DNA from 2 places in the Shewanella sp. SR43-8 genome. Region 2 is predicted to be linked to the other one. Evidence: predicted binding sites of a transcription regulator. Region 2 holds the regulator's gene; the other holds the start of a gene.

Region 1 (9,003 bases), on a different contig from region 2:
TAATAAGTCAATCTATTCAAAATGTGCTAGATTTTTGAATAACAAATATAAGATGAAATATCATTATGCCAGCGACAAGAAATCAGGATGAGCTCGTACGAACTTTTAAATCGATTCTCAAAGAAGAACGTTTTGGAAGCCAGAGCGAGATTGTTAATGCGCTTCAAACCGAAGGATTCGGTAATATTAATCAATCTAAAGTATCGCGTATGCTCAGCAAATTTGGTGCTGTTCGTACTCGTAACGCCAAGCAAGAGATGGTCTATTGCCTGCCTGCAGAGCTAGGCGTTCCAACTGCGGGTAGCCCAGTTAAGAATTTAGTGCTAGATGTTGATCATAACCAAGCCATGATAGTGGTAAGAACCAGTCCAGGTGCAGCACAATTAATTGCTCGTTTGCTGGATTCAATAGGTAAACCTGAAGGGATATTAGGTACCATTGCTGGCGATGATACGATTTTCATTTGCCCTGCAAGTATAAAAACTATTGATGATACCTTAGAGACCGTTAGATCTTTATTCAATTATAGTGAATAAAATATCACTATAAAAAAAGCAATGCCATGGCATTGCTTTTTTTTTGCTTAACGCGGGTGGTTACGCATCATCGAATTGGGTTAAAAAATCTAATGATGGCACAAAGAATGATGATCCGGTCAACGCTTTGGTAAACAACATTAAATGATCATGATTTCCATGGCCATCACCGTGAACCATACTGCGAAGCATTTGTTCAAAATGTTCTGGAGTGCGGCACACAGAAATAAAAATCAGCCCTTGCTCTCGAATCGAACCATAAGGCATGCTTTGACGCAGGATTTCTAATGAATTACCTTGCGCATCTTTTAAATTAACTCGCTTGGTATGACTGGTTAATGGCTTATCTTCCGACTCATATTCAATATCATCAACTTTAGTTCGACCAAAAATATCTTCTTGTTTTTTCAGTGGTAAACGATGCCATTTACTTAAGTTATGCATGTATTTTTGTACATGAACATAACTACCAGAGGCAAACGCTTTATCTTCATTACCAACCAATGCAACCTCTTGACGATGGCGCCCCTTAGGGTTTTCGGTACCATCAACAAAACCGGTTAAATCACGGCTGTCCATAAAACGGAAACCACGCTCTTCATCAACTAGCTCAACCAAATCTTCAAACATTTGATTAATCTCATTTGCGACAAGATGTAAAATATCGTAACGGTCACAACGAATATGAATAAACAGATCATATTCCATTGCAGGTGCATCACGAATACCTTCATTCATAGCCGGAAAAGGTTTTAATAATGCTGGGCGCGCATCAGGATAAAAGGTATCCCAAAAATTAGCACCAATACCGACAAAGCCATTAAAAGCACTGTCTGCATATTGATCTGTGAGCTCATAGATGTATTGCGCCACATTAGCAATAGATGGACGTAACTGATCTTCAACACCATCATTGGCATTAAACATCAGGTACACACTGTGTAAATTACCTTCTGCGCAAATCCCTAACTGTTCACGAGGCATAGCTTGGTTATCCATATTAACTTGATCCACCTTAATACTAAATGTCGGCCTAAATGGTGATAATTTAACGCATTGAACTCATTAGAGAGCGATTCACATATCGTCTTAGTTTAGCTAATGATTAACTAACAATGAGCTTATCTTAATCAAATATAAATTACTTGAAGTGTACTCACATTTAGCTGATTTGTTTCACCTATTGCACTCATATTCTCTCAAGTAAAAGATTGAACAGCTGTTTTAATAGATGGCTCACTCAACTCAAGTTATAGGATATTCTTCGTTAGCCGAAATCATAATATTGAGCTTATTGACTCTCAAACTTGTCATTTATTTGATTAACAGACCCACACTTTTATGACTGCATGCTGCAAGTAATGGTCTATTTTAAATTAAAGCAGCACAGTGGGCTAGACAGTAAACGGTTTTATAACAGGTTATGATTCAAGTCTGATGTTAACAATTATGCTCCATATTAAGATGACCATAGCAATCGTTAATTAAAAATGACTAGCGGATGTGGCGCAATGTGAATATCAACTCGTTGGCCAGGTATTAGTGTCGTTGATTGACTACTTACATCCAAGATATCAGCGCCAACTTTCACTTGATAATGGCATACAGTACCCAAAAAATGCCTTTCAACAATACAGCCACGACCATTGGTATTAGGATGAACTTCAATTTGCTGCGGTCGTAATAATACTTGCCCTTGGCTTCCAATAGGCCAAGGTAATTTTTCAGTACTATTAAGATTTCCAAGAGCATAATCAACTTGATAACTCGTGGTTACAGTAACAGGTAAATAATTACCCGCGCCGAGGAAATCAGCCACGTAGCGCTCTTTTGGCGAACGGTATAAGGTTTCCGCTTTACCATGTTGAATAATGGCGCCATCTTTAAATAATGCCAGCTTATCTGCAAAGACAAATGCCTCATCTTTACTGTGTGTCACAAACACCGCACTCACATTTCGCTTTTTTAATATGGCACGAATTTCCAGCATCATCTCGTTACGTACTTGCGCATCAATATTGGAAAAAGGTTCATCAAGTAATAATAATTCAGGTTGATATGCTAAGGCTCGCGCAATTGAAACTCGCTGCTGCTGTCCGCCAGATAATTCATGAGGATAACGAGATGACAAGCCAGTTAATTTAACCAGCTCAAGCATCTCATCCAACCGAGTAAGGCGCTCCTTTGCATTAAGATTTTTAACGCCAAATAAAATATTATCCGCCACGGTTAAATGTGGAAATAAAGCATAGTCCTGAAAAATCATCCCGACACCACGTTGCTCACTGGCAACAAACACGTCATCACTGCTCATTACCTGGCCACTAATACTGATACTGCCTTGGCTAATGGTTTGCAAACCTGCAATCACGCGCAGCAGTGTGGTTTTGCCGCAACCACTGGGGCCTAATAATGCGACAATTTCGCCTTGCTGCAAGGTAAGATCTAAATGACGCAAGATCACTTGACCTTGATAATCACTACAGATATTTTCAATGGTTAAGGTTGACATAATTAGCCTTGTTGCTCCAAGGAGCGATTAAGATAAATCAATGGAACAAGCCCGACTAACACAATAACAATCGCGGCTAATGCACCATGTTCAAGCTTTTCATCTGAGACAAACTGAAACACATAAGTGGCTAAGTTTTCAAATCCGATGGGGCGTAATAATAATGCTGCGGGCAACTCTTTCATACTTTCAATAAACACCAACAATGCCCCGGCAAAAATCCCTTTACGCAATAACGGTAAATGAACCCGCCAAAGCAGTTGCAATGGGGTTTGCCCCAAGGTAATACATGCCATGTCCAAAGAAGGCGAAATGCGCTTATAACTGTTCTCTAAGCTACCGATAGATATGGCAATAAAACGTACACAAAAAGCAAAAATCAGAGCGAACACGCTGCCGGTCAATAACAATCCCGGTCCACGTTCACCCAGCCAATCGTAAACATCGTTAATCGCAAAATCAATAAATGTCAGTGGAACCAAAACACCAATTGCTAGGACTGTGCCCGGCAATGCATAACCAGTAGAACTGAGTCTAGAAGGAAGATAATCACTTTTACGCGGACTGACTCGACGGACAAACATCAATATCAGTGATAACAGCATACACACGGCACTCACGATAGCGGCAATGTATAAGCTGTTAAGGCTATATTGCCAAAAACGTGTATCCCAACTCTCGTTAAAATAATCAATGGCATAAACACATAACACGGTAAAAGGCAGCAAGAAGGCAAGAAATAACAATAAAGTGCAGTAGCCTAGCGCAATCCATGCCTTAGTTGATGACAACACATATCGATCGGCTTCATTGAAGGATGATTGTTTTTGAAATAATTGTTGTTTGCGACGGGCAAATCGTTCAACACCTATCATAGAGAACACCACCAGCAACATAATTGCCGATAATTTAGCGGCAGCCGTTAAACTGCCATAGCCAAGCCATGTGTCGTAAACGGCTGTGGTTAGAGTAGGAACGGCAAAATAGCTTACAGTGGCAAAGTCTGCTGCGGTTTCCATAGCCACTAGGGCAACGCCAACAGCTAAAGCAGGCCTTGCCATGGGTAATGCCAGTCGCCAAAAACTGCGCCACGGACTGCACCCCATTACCCGTGATGCATACAATAAACTTGATGATTGCTCCATAAAAGCGGTGCGGGCTAATAAGTAAATATAAGGGAATAGTACTAACGACAGTATTATTGCCGCTCCGCCAAGGCTGCGTATCGCGGGGAAATAATAATCATGGGGTGATTGCCATTCAAACCAATCCCTTAGTGTACGTTGCACTGGGCCGGCATAATCGAGCATATCAGTATAAACATAAGCAACAATATATGCTGGCATGGCTAATGGAAGCAGTAATAGCCACTGAAAGTATCGTCGAAAAGGAAAGTCACAGCGGGCAATTACCCACGCAGCAGGAATAGCTAATAGCAGCGAGCCGAGTCCAACCAATAACATCAGTAATAAGCTATTGGCTATGTATGTCGGCAACACTGTATTAAATAAATGGCTAAATACAGCTTCGTCAGGAAGAGTGGATTGCACTATTAAGGCAATCAGCGGCAATATTAATATTACCGCGATAAAATAACCAGTAAGCGACCAGCCTCTGGTTAGGCCTAAAATCATAAATAATACCGAGTTAACTCAGCGCACCCAACTCATTTTATCAATACTATTAATCGTAGCAATAGTGCGCTAAAAATGGTTACGTGCGCTTGGCTTGGAGGTTGATCGTCTATTGAGGATCGCCATAATTACAGGTCAAATTTCACTTCGTCGAGTAATTTAACTGCCGCTTGGTGGTATTCTGCCAACTTATAAATCGGTAAGCTGTCGGCCTTAAAATCACCCCATGAGGCCACTAATTCAGACGGAGCCACATCAGCCTTTACCGGATATTCCATGTTCACTTCAGCATACATTTTTTGCGCGACATCTGAGGTAAGGAATTCCATTAATTTAATGGCATTGTCTTTATGAGGAGCATGTTTGGCTAATGCCATTCCTGATACGTTGACATGAGCGCCACGGTTCTTTTGATTAGGAAAATTAATATCGACAGCTTGTGCCCAGCTTTTCTGGTTTTTATCCATTAACATATTGCCGTAGTAATAACTGTTACCGATAGCGATATCACACAAGCCTTCTTTAACGGCTAGTACTTGATCACGATCATTACCCTGAGGCTTACGGGCTAAATTAGCTTTGACCCCTTGTAGCCAGGTTTTCGTTTTCGCTTCACCATCATGAGCGATCATTGAGGCTACTAATGCGACGTTATAAGGGTGTTTACCACTGCGAGTACAAATTTTACCTTTGTATTCAGCTAAGGCTAAGTCCTCGTAATCAATATCAATTTTACCAGTACGATCTTTAGAAGAATATAAATTACGCACCCGCATAGTGAGTGCAAACCAATTATGTTGTTGTGAGCGATATTGAGACGGAATATTATGGTCGATAATGTTGCTTTGGACCGGTGAAACAAGATCTTTATCCACCAACTCCATCAAGCGAGAAAAGTCTGATGTCAGCACTACGTCAGCAGGGGATAAACGACCTTCACGCGCTATCCGTTCAGCAATGCCATCTTTAGCAAATACGACATTAACGTCGATACCACTTTGTTGGGTAAATTTTTCAACAATCGGCTCAATCAGGAAAGCTTGGCGATAAGAATAAACCGTTAATGCCTCTGCGGCACTGACCGAAGAAGCCACACAAGCCAAACCTAATAATGCGACACTTTTTAGCAATTTCATTAATCAACGCTCCCTAATTGAAACAATATTGCGCCATCGCCGACGCGATTGATAATGGTTATCAATTGCGATAGGGTAAGTGATCATCTTCAAAGGAGCAAGTGCTGTTTCACTCGGGGCAGTGAATTTTCAAGCGAGGGAAGCAATGACCACAAAAATCAGTGAGCACTGTTGAGGCTCTGCCATCACGGCATTAATGGTTATGATTGATGCTATTACCAATATTTTTCGACTGTTATTTGCCCAGGAGCGCGTCGAAGATTTTTTGCTAATCCTTTTTCCACTAAAGCGATTTGAGCATCCGTTATCATGCCAGGGTTACCGCAGATCATCACTTGAGAATGCTCAGCATTTATCCCTAACCCCGCTTTCTGTTCAATTAATCCGCTGCTAATACCATCGGGAATACGACATGATAAAGCATTAGGATAATCTTCACGGGTCACAATAGGAATAAATACAAACTGCTGTGGATGCAGTTCAATAAACTGCTGGATGGTCTCTAAATAAGCAAGATCTTCACCAAGGCGAACACCATAAACGAGCACGACCTTTTCAAAACGTTGCCAAGGCCCACCAGTTGCCAGCATTGAGATAAAAGGTCCGACTGCGGTGCCTGTGGCAAAAAACCACAAATGTTTACCTTGCAAAGCACCATTTGGCACCTCGTCTAGAGTCATAAACCCTGTTGCTTTAGACGTCACTTCAATAGAGTCTCCAGGGGTTAATGCTTGTAGATCTGGAGACAGCAGCCCGTCCTCTACCGCAACAGCAAGCACTTCGACATAGTCCTTACCTGGGGGATTCACCAGTGAATATGCACGAGCAACACGCTTTTCATCTCGTATTTGGCTGAGCTTTATAAACTGACCAGCGATAAAAGGTTCGACATCGGCTTTGATCCGCAGTGAAAATAATTTGTCATTCCAATCAATGCGTTCAATTACTTTACCCGTAGTCCACATAGTCACGATCCTTTCACTGAGAGCCAATCTTAATCATAAGAGACTACGTCGCTTGAGTCACGCTTTGTGATTCATCTTTAGCAAGCTTATCTTGCTTAAATTGCGCTAACCCTTGCTGTATCAGTTCATATGTTTTATCCACACCAGCGGCTATGTCACCTTCTAACACCTTTAAACCAGACAATATATCGCTAGCCTCTTTAAAGCCTTGATCTATGGCATCACCAATTTTGAGCATAAAACTATCAACTTGCTCATCTAGTCCCATAGATTTATTTTGTTGTTGGTGAATAGAGAAAAAATTTGTGGCAAAGCTCACAATGCGATCAGCTGTTGCCTCTGGTGAGTAATCCACTCCGCTATCGACGCCCTTCTGAATTGCGTTGTCTCCAAGCGTAGGGGCAAGTTCTTGGTTAATGGCTTCAATTGCGGCGCGATAAAGCAACGCCATAGACTTGTCACCCGCAGAAATACTCACTTCCTCCTGTGCGGCAAGAATACTGTTGTTCATCATTTGACGACTCAGTTGACTCACTGATACTTTAGCTGATGAATTTACCGCTGAACTCGTATTATTAGCTTTATTTTGAGTTGAAGTATTCGCTTCACTGGTTGGAGTATTGTTGTTTTCTCGTCCCTTCACATTTGAGGGCGCTGCGCTTTTAATGTCCATAATAGTGTCTTATTTAAAGTAACGGATAGCTTAATTATCGACCAAAAAATGCATACCTGAAGTCATAATGAAATAAATATACGATTTAATTCACTGCAATAATGACCATAAATGCTTCTTCGTTTTAAAACAAAGCAGTTAGATAGCAAGCAGAAAAAATAAACGATATAGTGAGATTATATTTGGCATTGCTAATATGGTTAATTAACCAGACTCAATTACTATCATTACTGCGACTAAATTACCGCGAATAAACACACAGTACTCGATTCAATTTAAGGACAATAATATGCCGCAACAACATTGGTTTATGTGGGGAATGGATATCTTCTCTGGTCTTTTCTTAGTGTTATTTTGGCTATTACTGATTGCGGTCATTTACATGTTTATTGCTGATAAATGGCAAACAAAACAAGCCATACGCCATAATTACCCTGTTATCGGTCGCTTTCGATATATATTTGAAAAACAGGGTGAGTTTTTTAGACAATACTTTTTTTCTCAAGATCGTGAAGAACTGCCATTTAACCGTGCCGAGCGCAATTGGGTATATCGCGCAGCAAAAAATGTTGACCGTACAATTGCATTTGGATCAACACAAGTTCTAGATAAACCCGGTTCAGTGATGTTCATGAACTCAGCCTTTCCAGTCAGCGATCATGACTCTCACAAGACAATAGACGTAACCATTGGTCCAGATTGCACCCATCCTTACACAACCAGTAAAATTTGCCATATTTCAGCAATGAGCTTTGGTGCATTATCTCGACCAGCGATAACGGCACTATCTCATGGTGCAGCGAAAGCAGGTTGCTGGCTCAATACTGGTGAGGGAGGATTAAGCCCGTATCATCTTAAAGGTCATTGTGACTTAGTGTTTCAAATCGGGACAGCCAAATATGGTGTCCGAGACGAACAAGGCCATTTAGATCCTCAAAAACTCAGCGATATAGCAGCCCACCCTGAAGTTAAAATGTTTGAAATTAAGTTGAGCCAGGGCGCTAAGCCAGGGAAAGGAGGGATTTTACCTGCTGTAAAAGTGACCGAAGAAATCGCAGCCATTCGCGGTATTCCAGCAGGACACGACTCAATTAGCCCTAATGGCCATATTGAATTACACAATGTTGCTGACATTGTCGATATGATAAATCAAGTAAGAGACATTACCGGTAAACCAACTGGCATTAAGGCTGTATTAGGCGATATGTCTTGGGTAACCGAGTTTTTGGATGAAATTGAGCAACGTGGGATAGAATATGCCCCAGATTTTTTTACTTTGGACAGCTCAGATGGCGGCACTGGTGCAGCGCCACAGGCATTGATGGACAACGTTGGGTTACCACTAAGGCAAAGCTTGCCGTCTCTGGTTGATTTATTGAATCAACGCGGCTTTAAGCAACGCATTAAAGTCATCGCAACGGGTAAAATGATTATGCCATCTTATGTGGCTTGGGCATTGGCCACTGGCGCAGACTTTATTGCTTCAGCTCGCGGCAATATGTTTGCCTTGGGTTGCATTCAATCACTACAGTGCAACAGAGACACCT
Region 2 (9,003 bases):
GCCACCGGAAGCAGATTCTCTTCAAGCATTGCTTGAAAAACAGCATAATCGCATGAAACAACAAATGTCTGTTCGCCAAGATGAACCTGAATTACCTGAGTGGGCGCGTCAATTACAAGGGGCAAAGACTGCTAAGCCAACATCAACGTTAAAAGCGCCGGTCGTGCCTGAACACACTAAAAAAACTAATAGAAATCAATCTGATGATATGGACGCGTTACGTGAAGAAATGGCTTCATTACGTAACTTATTGACCCATCAAGTGTCATCGTTAATGAAAGACCAAAAAAAGCGTACCGATCCAGTTGGTGCTATGCTTGAAAGTAAATTGATTGCCGCAGAGTTTTCTCCTGCAGTTGCTGCTAAACTAGCAGGATTGAGTCAACATTATACGCCAGCCGACTTAGTAAGAGCGCTACCGCAAAGCTTAGCTAACTTACTCGACAACCAAGGTGATGATATTGTCAAACGTGGTGGTGTGGTCGCTTTTGTTGGCCCAACAGGTGTAGGTAAGACGACTTCTTTAGCTAAAATAGCAGCTCGATTTGCTGCCCATCATGGCCCCGAGCAGGTGGCATTGATTACCACAGATCATTATCGTATTGGTGCCTATGAGCAATTAGCAACTTATGGCAAAATAATGGGCTGTCCGGTGAAGCAAGCACATGATTTAGCCGAATTAGAACAAATTCTTTATCAATTTAGGAATCGTAAGTTAGTATTAATCGATACCGCCGGTATGGGGCAGCGAGATATGCGCTTATATCAGCAACTTGATAATTTGACGGCAAATAGTAGGATCCCCATTCGGAGTTACTTAGTCTTGTCAGCGACAGGCCAGCGCCGTGTCTTACAAGATGCTGTAGAACATTTTAAACGTATTCCATTAGCGGGTGCGATTTTAACAAAATTAGATGAATCAATATCAATTGCAGGTGCATTGAGCGTATTGATTCAAAATGAGTTACCATTAAGCTATGTTACTGACGGTCAACGTGTTCCTGAGGACATGAAAGTCGCAGATACACTAGAGCTAGCCAAGAAAGCTCTCGCGGCGTTAAATGAAACTGAACAACAATTATCACAAGACACAGTGTGGTCTAATGACACAGCCTATGCATTTGAGTAAAGATATGACTCGGGATCAAGCAAGTGGTTTACGTATGATGAATCAACCAAATAACGATAAAGTTAAAGTAATTGCCGTATCCGGTGGTAAAGGCGGAGTTGGTAAAACAAGTGTGTCAATTAATACTGCGGTAGCATTAGCCGAAAAGGGCAAACGTGTATTAGTACTTGATGCCGATTTAGGTTTAGCCAATGTCGATGTGATGCTCGGGATACGTGCTGAGAAAAATTTATCTCATGTTTTGTCAGGTGATGCCGAATTAGATGACATCATTGTACGCGGACCCAAAGGTATCGGTATTGTTCCTGCTACATCAGGTTCACAAGCGATGGTTGAATTGACACCAGCACAACATGCCGGCTTGATCCGTGCATTTAGTGAAATGCGGACTCAGTTTGATATTTTAATTGTTGATACTGCTGCCGGTATATCAGATATGGTGCTGAGTTTTTCTCGTGCATCACAAGATGTATTAATAGTGGTTTGTGACGAACCAACATCGATTACCGATGCTTATGCGTTAATTAAGATACTAAGTCGTGAACATGGTGTGTTCCACTTCAAAATTGTGGCAAATATGGTACGTAGTTTACGAGAAGGTATGGAATTATTTGCTAAACTCAGTAAAGTGACAGATAGATTTCTAGATGTTGCATTGGAGTTGGTGGCAACCATTCCCTTTGATGAGAATTTACGTAAAGCAGTTCGTAAACAAAAACTAGTCGTTGAGGCTTATCCTAAATCACCTTCAGCTATTGCTTACCACGGATTAGCCAATAAAATTATGACTTGGCCTGTGCCACAGCAACCCGGTGGTCATTTAGAATTTTTTGTTGAACGTCTTGTACAACGTAAGCCGATACAAGAAGGAAGAACGGGTGAATAAAGCCGCAGCGTATACTCAGTTCGATAACAAAACGTCTATCATTGAACAGTATGCACCGTTGGTAAAAAGAATTGCTCATCATATGCTGGCAAGATTACCAGCATCGGTGCAACTTGATGACCTGTTACAAGCTGGAATGATGGGGTTGCTTGAGGCCTCATCAAAATTTGATAACAGCAAAGGTGCTAAGTTTGAAACTTTTGCTGGCATTAGAATTCGTGGAGCGATGATAGATGAAATTCGTCGTGGTGACTGGGTTCCACGCTCAGTTCACCGTAATAATCGTCGAGTTGCACAAGTAATTGATGAATTAGAGCAACAGCTTGGTCGTGATGCTTATGATACTGAAATTGCTGAAAAGCTTGAAATGTCGCTCGATGAGTACCATCATATCTTAAATGATGTTTCTGTTGGTAAAATCATAGGCATAGAAGATCTTGGTGTTTCACAAGATGTGTTAATCACAGATAATGAATCGCCAGATGAGGCCTTTGACTCGCTTGCTGAAATTCAATTCCAATCTGCATTGGTTGAAGCAATTAAGACATTGCCAGAAAGAGATGCGTTAGTGTTGTCGTTATATTACAACGAAGCATTAAATTTAAAAGAAATCGGTGCCATCCTTGATGTTAGTGAATCGCGTGTAAGCCAGATATTAAGTCAGGCAATGCTCAGATTAAAAGCTAAACTCAAGCATTGGACACAAGAATAATAACTTATTTAGAGCAAACGAGTGTCAGCTCACCGGAGGAAACCTTGGACAAGAATATGAAGATTCTTATTGTTGACGATTTTTCAACAATGAGGCGTATCATTAAGAACTTGTTGCGAGATTTGGGATTTAATAATACCCAAGAAGCAGATGATGGCTCAACAGCCCTACCTATGTTACAAAAAGGCGATTTTGATTTTGTAGTAACAGACTGGAACATGCCTGGAATGCAAGGTATTGATTTACTTAGAGCAATCCGTGCAGATGATTCGTTAAAGCATTTACCCGTATTGATGGTAACCGCAGAAGCCAAGCGTGAACAAATTATTGCTGCAGCGCAAGCTGGGGTAAATGGTTATGTGGTAAAGCCTTTCACCGCCGCAACGTTAAAAGAAAAGTTAGATAAAATCTTTGAACGACTCGCATAAGCAAGGATAAGTCATGCAGGCATCAATATCGGGGTTAATCACTCTCGAACAGGCCCAAGAACTTGTTGAATTGCTTACCTTAGGTCAGCAAGATAAAGCTGATGACGTCATCAGGGAGCTTGCTACACCATTGCAGCGTGAGCTTTTTGAAGAAGTGGGTAAGTTAACTCGACAACTTCATAGTGCATTAAAAGATTTTCAAATTGATAACCGTTTATCTGAATTAGCCAATACCGAAATTCCGGATGCTAAAGAAAGATTAAACTACGTTATCGATATGACAGAGCAAGCTGCTAATAAAACCATGGATGCAGTTGAAGAATGTCTACCTTTGGCCGATACCATTATCAGTAATATTCAATCAGTAACGCCAATGTGGGATAAATTGATGCGTCGTGACATCGAGTTGGGTGAGTTTAAATCACTTTGCCACGATGTTCAGCAGTTTATGCTACACAGTGAAAATGATTGTAATCGTCTTCGTGAGCTATTAAATCAAATTTTAATGGCGCAAGACTTCCAAGACTTAACTGGCCAAATGATCCGTCGAGTGATTGATTTAGTTCGTGAAGTAGAAAGTAATTTAGTTTCAATGCTAACGGTGTTTGGTGATCATATTACTGAGTCATCGCCAACGATAAACGATAATAAAATAGAAGCAGAAGGCCCCATCATGAATGCAGAACTGCGTGAAGATGTGGTGACAGGTCAGGATGAAGTAGACGATCTGCTATCAAGTCTGGGTTTCTAATTAGGAGTCAATTTAATGTCCTTTGATGTTGATGAAGAGATACTCCAGGACTTTTTAATTGAAGCTGGTGAGATTTTAGAGCTTCTACAAGAGCAGCTAGTTGCTCTTGAAAATAATCCTGATGACAGTGATTTACTTAATGCTATTTTCCGTGGATTTCATACTGTCAAAGGCGGAGCTGGTTTTTTAAGCTTAAAGCCGATGGTTGACGTGTGTCATGAAGCTGAAAATACGTTCGATTTATTGCGCACCGGAAAACGTGGCGTAAATGCAGAATTAATGGATATTATTTTGCAAGCGGTCGACGCCATTAATACTATGTTTGCTCAAACTCAACAGGGACAAGAACAAGACCCAGCAGATCCAATGCTACTTGCGAAACTCAAATTATTAAGCTCAGGTGCGCCATTACCCTCAGAGATGTCGGCTGCAGAACTTGAACCTATCGAAAATGTTGTTGAGGTTAACGAGCCTGAAGTTATTGAGGATGTGAGTCCTTTTACGGCAGAAACGTCTGATTCTGGCAGCATTGATGAAATTGATGAGTTAGAATTTGAAGCCTTACTTGATGCCTTACACGGTTCAGGTAACAGTCCTGTTGCATCTAAATCTTCTGCAATAAAGAAAGACAATATTGACTCAAAACCAGCACCAGCAAAAAGCAGTGACGAAATTACCGATGACGAATTTGAAGCACTCTTAGACGAGTTACACGGCTCAGGTTCATTTAAAGCCAAAGACGAACCTGTGGTTGCTGCTAAACCTGCAAGTACACCAGTTGCTCAACCCGCAGTAGACTCAGATGAAATCACCGACGATGAGTTTGAACGTCTTTTAGATGAATTACACGGTAAAGGCACTGCCCCAGTAGCGAAAGTGCAATCAACTCCGGTTGCTGCAGAATCTGCTAAAGTGGTTACTCCTCCACCGGCAGCAAAACCCGCTCCGACTCCAGTTGCTAAGCCAGTTATGCCATCGACTCCAGCCGTTGTGCCAAAAGTTGAACCCTTAGCAGATAAAGCCCCAGTCAAAGCGTCGTCTGTGCCACAAGGTGAAACCACAGTTCGCGTAGATACCGCTCGTTTAGATCAAATCATGAATATGGTTGGTGAATTGGTATTAGTCCGTAATCGACTGGTGAGCTTAGGCATTAATCGTGAAGACGAGGAAATGTCAAAAGCACTTGCTAACCTTGATTTGGTGACCGCTGATTTACAAGGTGCGGTGATGAAGACGCGCATGCAACCTATCAAGAAAGTATTTGGTCGTTTCCCACGGGTTGTTCGAGATTTAGCGCGTACATTAAATAAAGAAATTGATTTAGTGATGATTGGTGAAGACACCGATCTTGATAAAAATTTAGTTGAGGCTTTAGCCGATCCTTTGGTCCACTTAGTGAGAAACTCAGTCGACCACGGTATTGAAATGCCGGTGACTCGTGAAGCAAATGGTAAATCCCGAACCGGTACTATTACCTTATCGGCTAGCCAAGAAGGTGATCACATCCTGCTGAAAATTGAGGATGATGGCGCTGGCATGGATCCTGAAAAGCTAAAACAAATTGCGATAAGTCGTGGTGTGCTCGATGAAGATGCCGCCTCGAGAATGACTGATAACGAAGCGTATAATCTGATTTTCGCTCCAGGCTTTTCAACTAAAGTTGAAATCTCAGACATTTCAGGCCGTGGTGTGGGTATGGATGTGGTGAAAACCCGCATAAATCAACTCAATGGTACTGTCTACATTGATTCGATGAAAGGTAAGGGCACCACACTTGAAATTAAAGTGCCGTTAACCTTGGCTATCATGCCAACCTTGATGGTTGATGTGTCTAATCAAGTCTTCGCTCTGCCATTATCGAGTGTTAATGAGATCTTTAATTTAGATTTAACCAAAACCAATATTGTCGATGGTCAATTAACGGTTATTTTCCGTAATAAAGCCGTGCCATTATTTTATCTAGAACATTGGTTGCACAGTAAGAAATCGACATTTAAGCATGGTGATAAGAAGCATGGCCATGTTGTGATTGTTCAACTTGGTACGATGCAAATCGGTTTCGTTGTTGATGCATTAATTGGGCAAGAAGAAGTTGTCATCAAACCACTTGGCAGTATGTTACAAGGTACGCCAGGAATGGCGGGGGCAACAATTACATCAGATGGTGGTATTGCACTTATTTTAGATGTGCCAGGACTACTGAAACATTACGCCAAAAGCAAAAAATAAAAAAAGTTCCATTATTTAAGGAATTCAATGGCCATAAAAGTATTAGTTGTAGATGATTCTAGCTTTTTTCGACGTCGAGTCAGTGAGATTGTTAATAAAGATCCTGATCTCGAAGTCGTTGCTGTTGCTGTTAACGGTAAAGAAGCTGTTGAAATGGCTGCAAAGTTAAAGCCTCAAGTCATTACCATGGACATTGAAATGCCAGTAATGGATGGTATTACTGCTGTGCGTGAAATCATGGCTACTAACCCCACTCCAATTTTAATGTTTTCATCATTAACTCATGATGGTGCCAAAGCGACACTTGATGCGTTAGAAGCCGGCGCATTAGATTTTTTACCAAAACGCTTTGAAGATATTGCGACCAATAAAGACGATGCAATACTGTTACTGCAGCAGCGAATTAAAGCTTTGGGGCGACGCAGAGTATATCGCCCAAGTTCAGCATCAAGTTCATTATCGACTTCATCATCACCTGAACCTCGTAAAACATCGGTTTCCGCTTCGGATACCTATTCATCTCGTCGTCCATTTAGCAGCGGTTTAACTCCAACGCCTGCAGCAACCCACTCTAGTGCATCTCCCGATCGCCATACTCCCAATAACACGAGTTCATCAATATCGTCTATTCGGGCTAGTGGTAAACAATACAAAGTATTACTTATCGGGACTTCAACTGGTGGACCAGTGGCTTTGCAGAAAGTATTAACCGCTTTTCCTGCGAATTATCCTCATCCAATTGTATTGATCCAGCACATGCCTGCAGCATTTACTCCTGCATTTGCAGCACGTTTAAATACATTGTGTAAAATTGATGTAAAAGAGGCTGAAAATGGGGATGTTATGCGCCCTGGATGCGCTTATTTAGCGCCCGGTGGTATGCAGCTTATGGTTGAGCGAAATGGTATTACAGGCAGACTTAAAGTTGTTCCTGGTACCCCTGAAATGAATTATAAGCCAAGTGTAGATATTACTTTTGCGTCTGCATCTAAAGCTTTTGGTGGAGATGTTTTGGCTGTAGTGTTGACTGGGATGGGGGCCGACGGTAGAGAAGGGGCTAGAATGTTAAAGTCTGTTGGTGCAACCATTTGGGCACAAGATGAAGCGAGTTGTGTTGTCTATGGTATGCCACAAGCTGTAGCATCTGCTGGTATCTCGACTCACTCTATTTCGTTGGATAATATTGCTGAAGCTATTTTAAAAGAGTCTAGTCGTGGCTAAGTCGAGTTATTCCTCACAGACTAAGCACATGCTGGGTTTTTTTCTGTGTTTTATTGCCATCTTAGTACTAGCGGGTTTGTATGTTGATGCGAATAAAAAGATAACACTATTAAAGCAAGATGTGGCTCGTTTAACCGACTCTCAAGTACTTTTGATGGTTCCTGAGGAGCAAGCTGCTAATATTGCTAATTGGTTAACTCAGCATCCTGAACAAACTCAAGCAATTGTTGCGTCCGCAGGACAAGAGCAAGCTAAAAGTGTCTTGTTTGGACCTGGCGCTTTAGATGATGATCAGCCCACTAAACTTAAGCATCCCGAAGTTGTTAGTGAAGGCAATAATCAAGAAATCATAGTGTCAGAAGATGCTCAAGGGGTTAAGGTGATCCGTTTACCTAACGGCGGGATCCGTGTAACAACCCGTGATGATACACAACACAAGCAGTAGTCAATATTCCATAACAGCATCATTATAATGAGTTGAGAGGCTTTTTTTGAAAGTATGGACGGTAGCGAATCAAAAAGGTGGTGTCGGTAAAACAACCACAGTAGCCAGTTTAGCCGGAGCATTGGTTAAGCGTGGTCAACGAGTGCTGATGATTGATACTGATCCTCATGCTTCATTGGGTTATTACTTAGGTATTGATTCAGATGAAGTGCCATGTTCGCTTTATGATGTCTTTTTGAATCACCAGACACTGACTCAAGAGTTTATATTACAAAATGTCATCCCTACTCAAATAGAGGGACTGGATATTATTGCTGCTAATATGGCGTTAGCAACACTGGATAGATCCTTAGGTCATCAGGAAGGTATGGGCTTGGTGTTGCGCAATTTATTGGCGCTACTTGAAGATAAATATGATGTGGCTATCATTGACTGCCCACCTGTTTTAGGGGTGCTAATGGTCAATGCATTAGCTGCAAGTCATCACATTATTATACCGGTTCAGACTGAGTTTTTAGCCATAAAAGGCCTTGAACGTATGGTGAAAACCATGGAAATCATGGGGCGTTCTAAGAAAACACGATACAGTTTCACAGTATTACCGACTATGTATGACAAGCGAACTAAAGCCTCACCTATCGCACTACAATTTTTGCAGGATAAATATGGTTCATCACTTTGGCCAAGTGATGTGATTCCTGTGGATACTAAATTTAGAGATGCAAGCTTGGCTCATTTACCAGCATCACATTATTCAGCCAGTAGCCGAGGTGTAAAAGCTTACAATCGTCTGCTGGATTTTTTATTTTCTCAGGAGTTTAACCATGTCAAAATCGGTTGATGAAACTGTTTTTGATTATTTCAGTCTTTTACTACAGGAATCGTCAGAGTCGATTCCTGTGAATCCTGCTAATAATATTACTACTAAATCGCTAAATATTATCGAGGACAAGCTGGCTGATACCACCACAATAGCCGCATCTTCATCAGCTCATTATTCACCACCAACTTTGTCTAAGATTTCATCTGTTGTTGCGAGCCAGTGGGATTATGCCCAGCCGACAACCAGTGTAGATAAACTGGCGCTTGAAAAATTATTATCAGCAGTATCTACACCTAGTGCTGAAACAGATTTATCGCAACAGATCAAAAATAGCGCTGAACGTGTTCGTCAGGCAATTAGTGATATTGAGCCTAAAGCA

Evidence for each region. The regulator FliA, encoded in region 2, starts transcription of late flagellar genes. The targets are predictions, from matches to a motif close to CTAAAGNTNNNNNNNNNNNNGCCGATA.
Region 1: H5114_RS04355 (DUF5610 domain-containing protein) is a predicted target of FliA. The motif match lies at 7,492-7,518, and genes of this name have one in related genera.

The regions. Positions count from the first base shown of each region.
Region 1 is NZ_JACJDX010000003.1:39,302-48,304, forward strand. Features, by position in the region: gene argR (transcriptional regulator ArgR) at 66-536, shown strand; gene H5114_RS04330 (Dyp-type peroxidase) at 597-1,535, opposite strand; gene H5114_RS04335 (ABC transporter ATP-binding protein) at 2,017-3,048, opposite strand; gene H5114_RS04340 (iron ABC transporter permease) at 3,051-4,682, opposite strand; gene H5114_RS04345 (Fe(3+) ABC transporter substrate-binding protein) at 4,811-5,818, opposite strand; gene H5114_RS04350 (ferredoxin--NADP reductase) at 6,034-6,783, opposite strand; gene H5114_RS04355 (DUF5610 domain-containing protein) at 6,827-7,456, opposite strand; gene H5114_RS04360 (FMN-binding glutamate synthase family protein) at 7,746-9,003, shown strand, end outside.
Region 2 is NZ_JACJDX010000001.1:165,724-174,726, reverse strand. Features, by position in the region: gene flhF (flagellar biosynthesis protein FlhF) at 1-1,129, shown strand, start outside; gene H5114_RS00685 (MinD/ParA family protein) at 1,134-2,015, shown strand; gene H5114_RS00680 (RNA polymerase sigma factor FliA) at 2,008-2,727, shown strand; gene cheY (chemotaxis response regulator CheY) at 2,772-3,155, shown strand; gene H5114_RS00670 (protein phosphatase CheZ) at 3,169-3,906, shown strand; gene H5114_RS00665 (chemotaxis protein CheA) at 3,922-6,135, shown strand; gene H5114_RS00660 (chemotaxis response regulator protein-glutamate methylesterase) at 6,163-7,356, shown strand; gene H5114_RS00655 (membrane anchored protein in chemotaxis locus) at 7,349-7,801, shown strand; gene H5114_RS00650 (ParA family protein) at 7,848-8,642, shown strand; gene H5114_RS00645 (chemotaxis protein CheW) at 8,626-9,003, shown strand, end outside.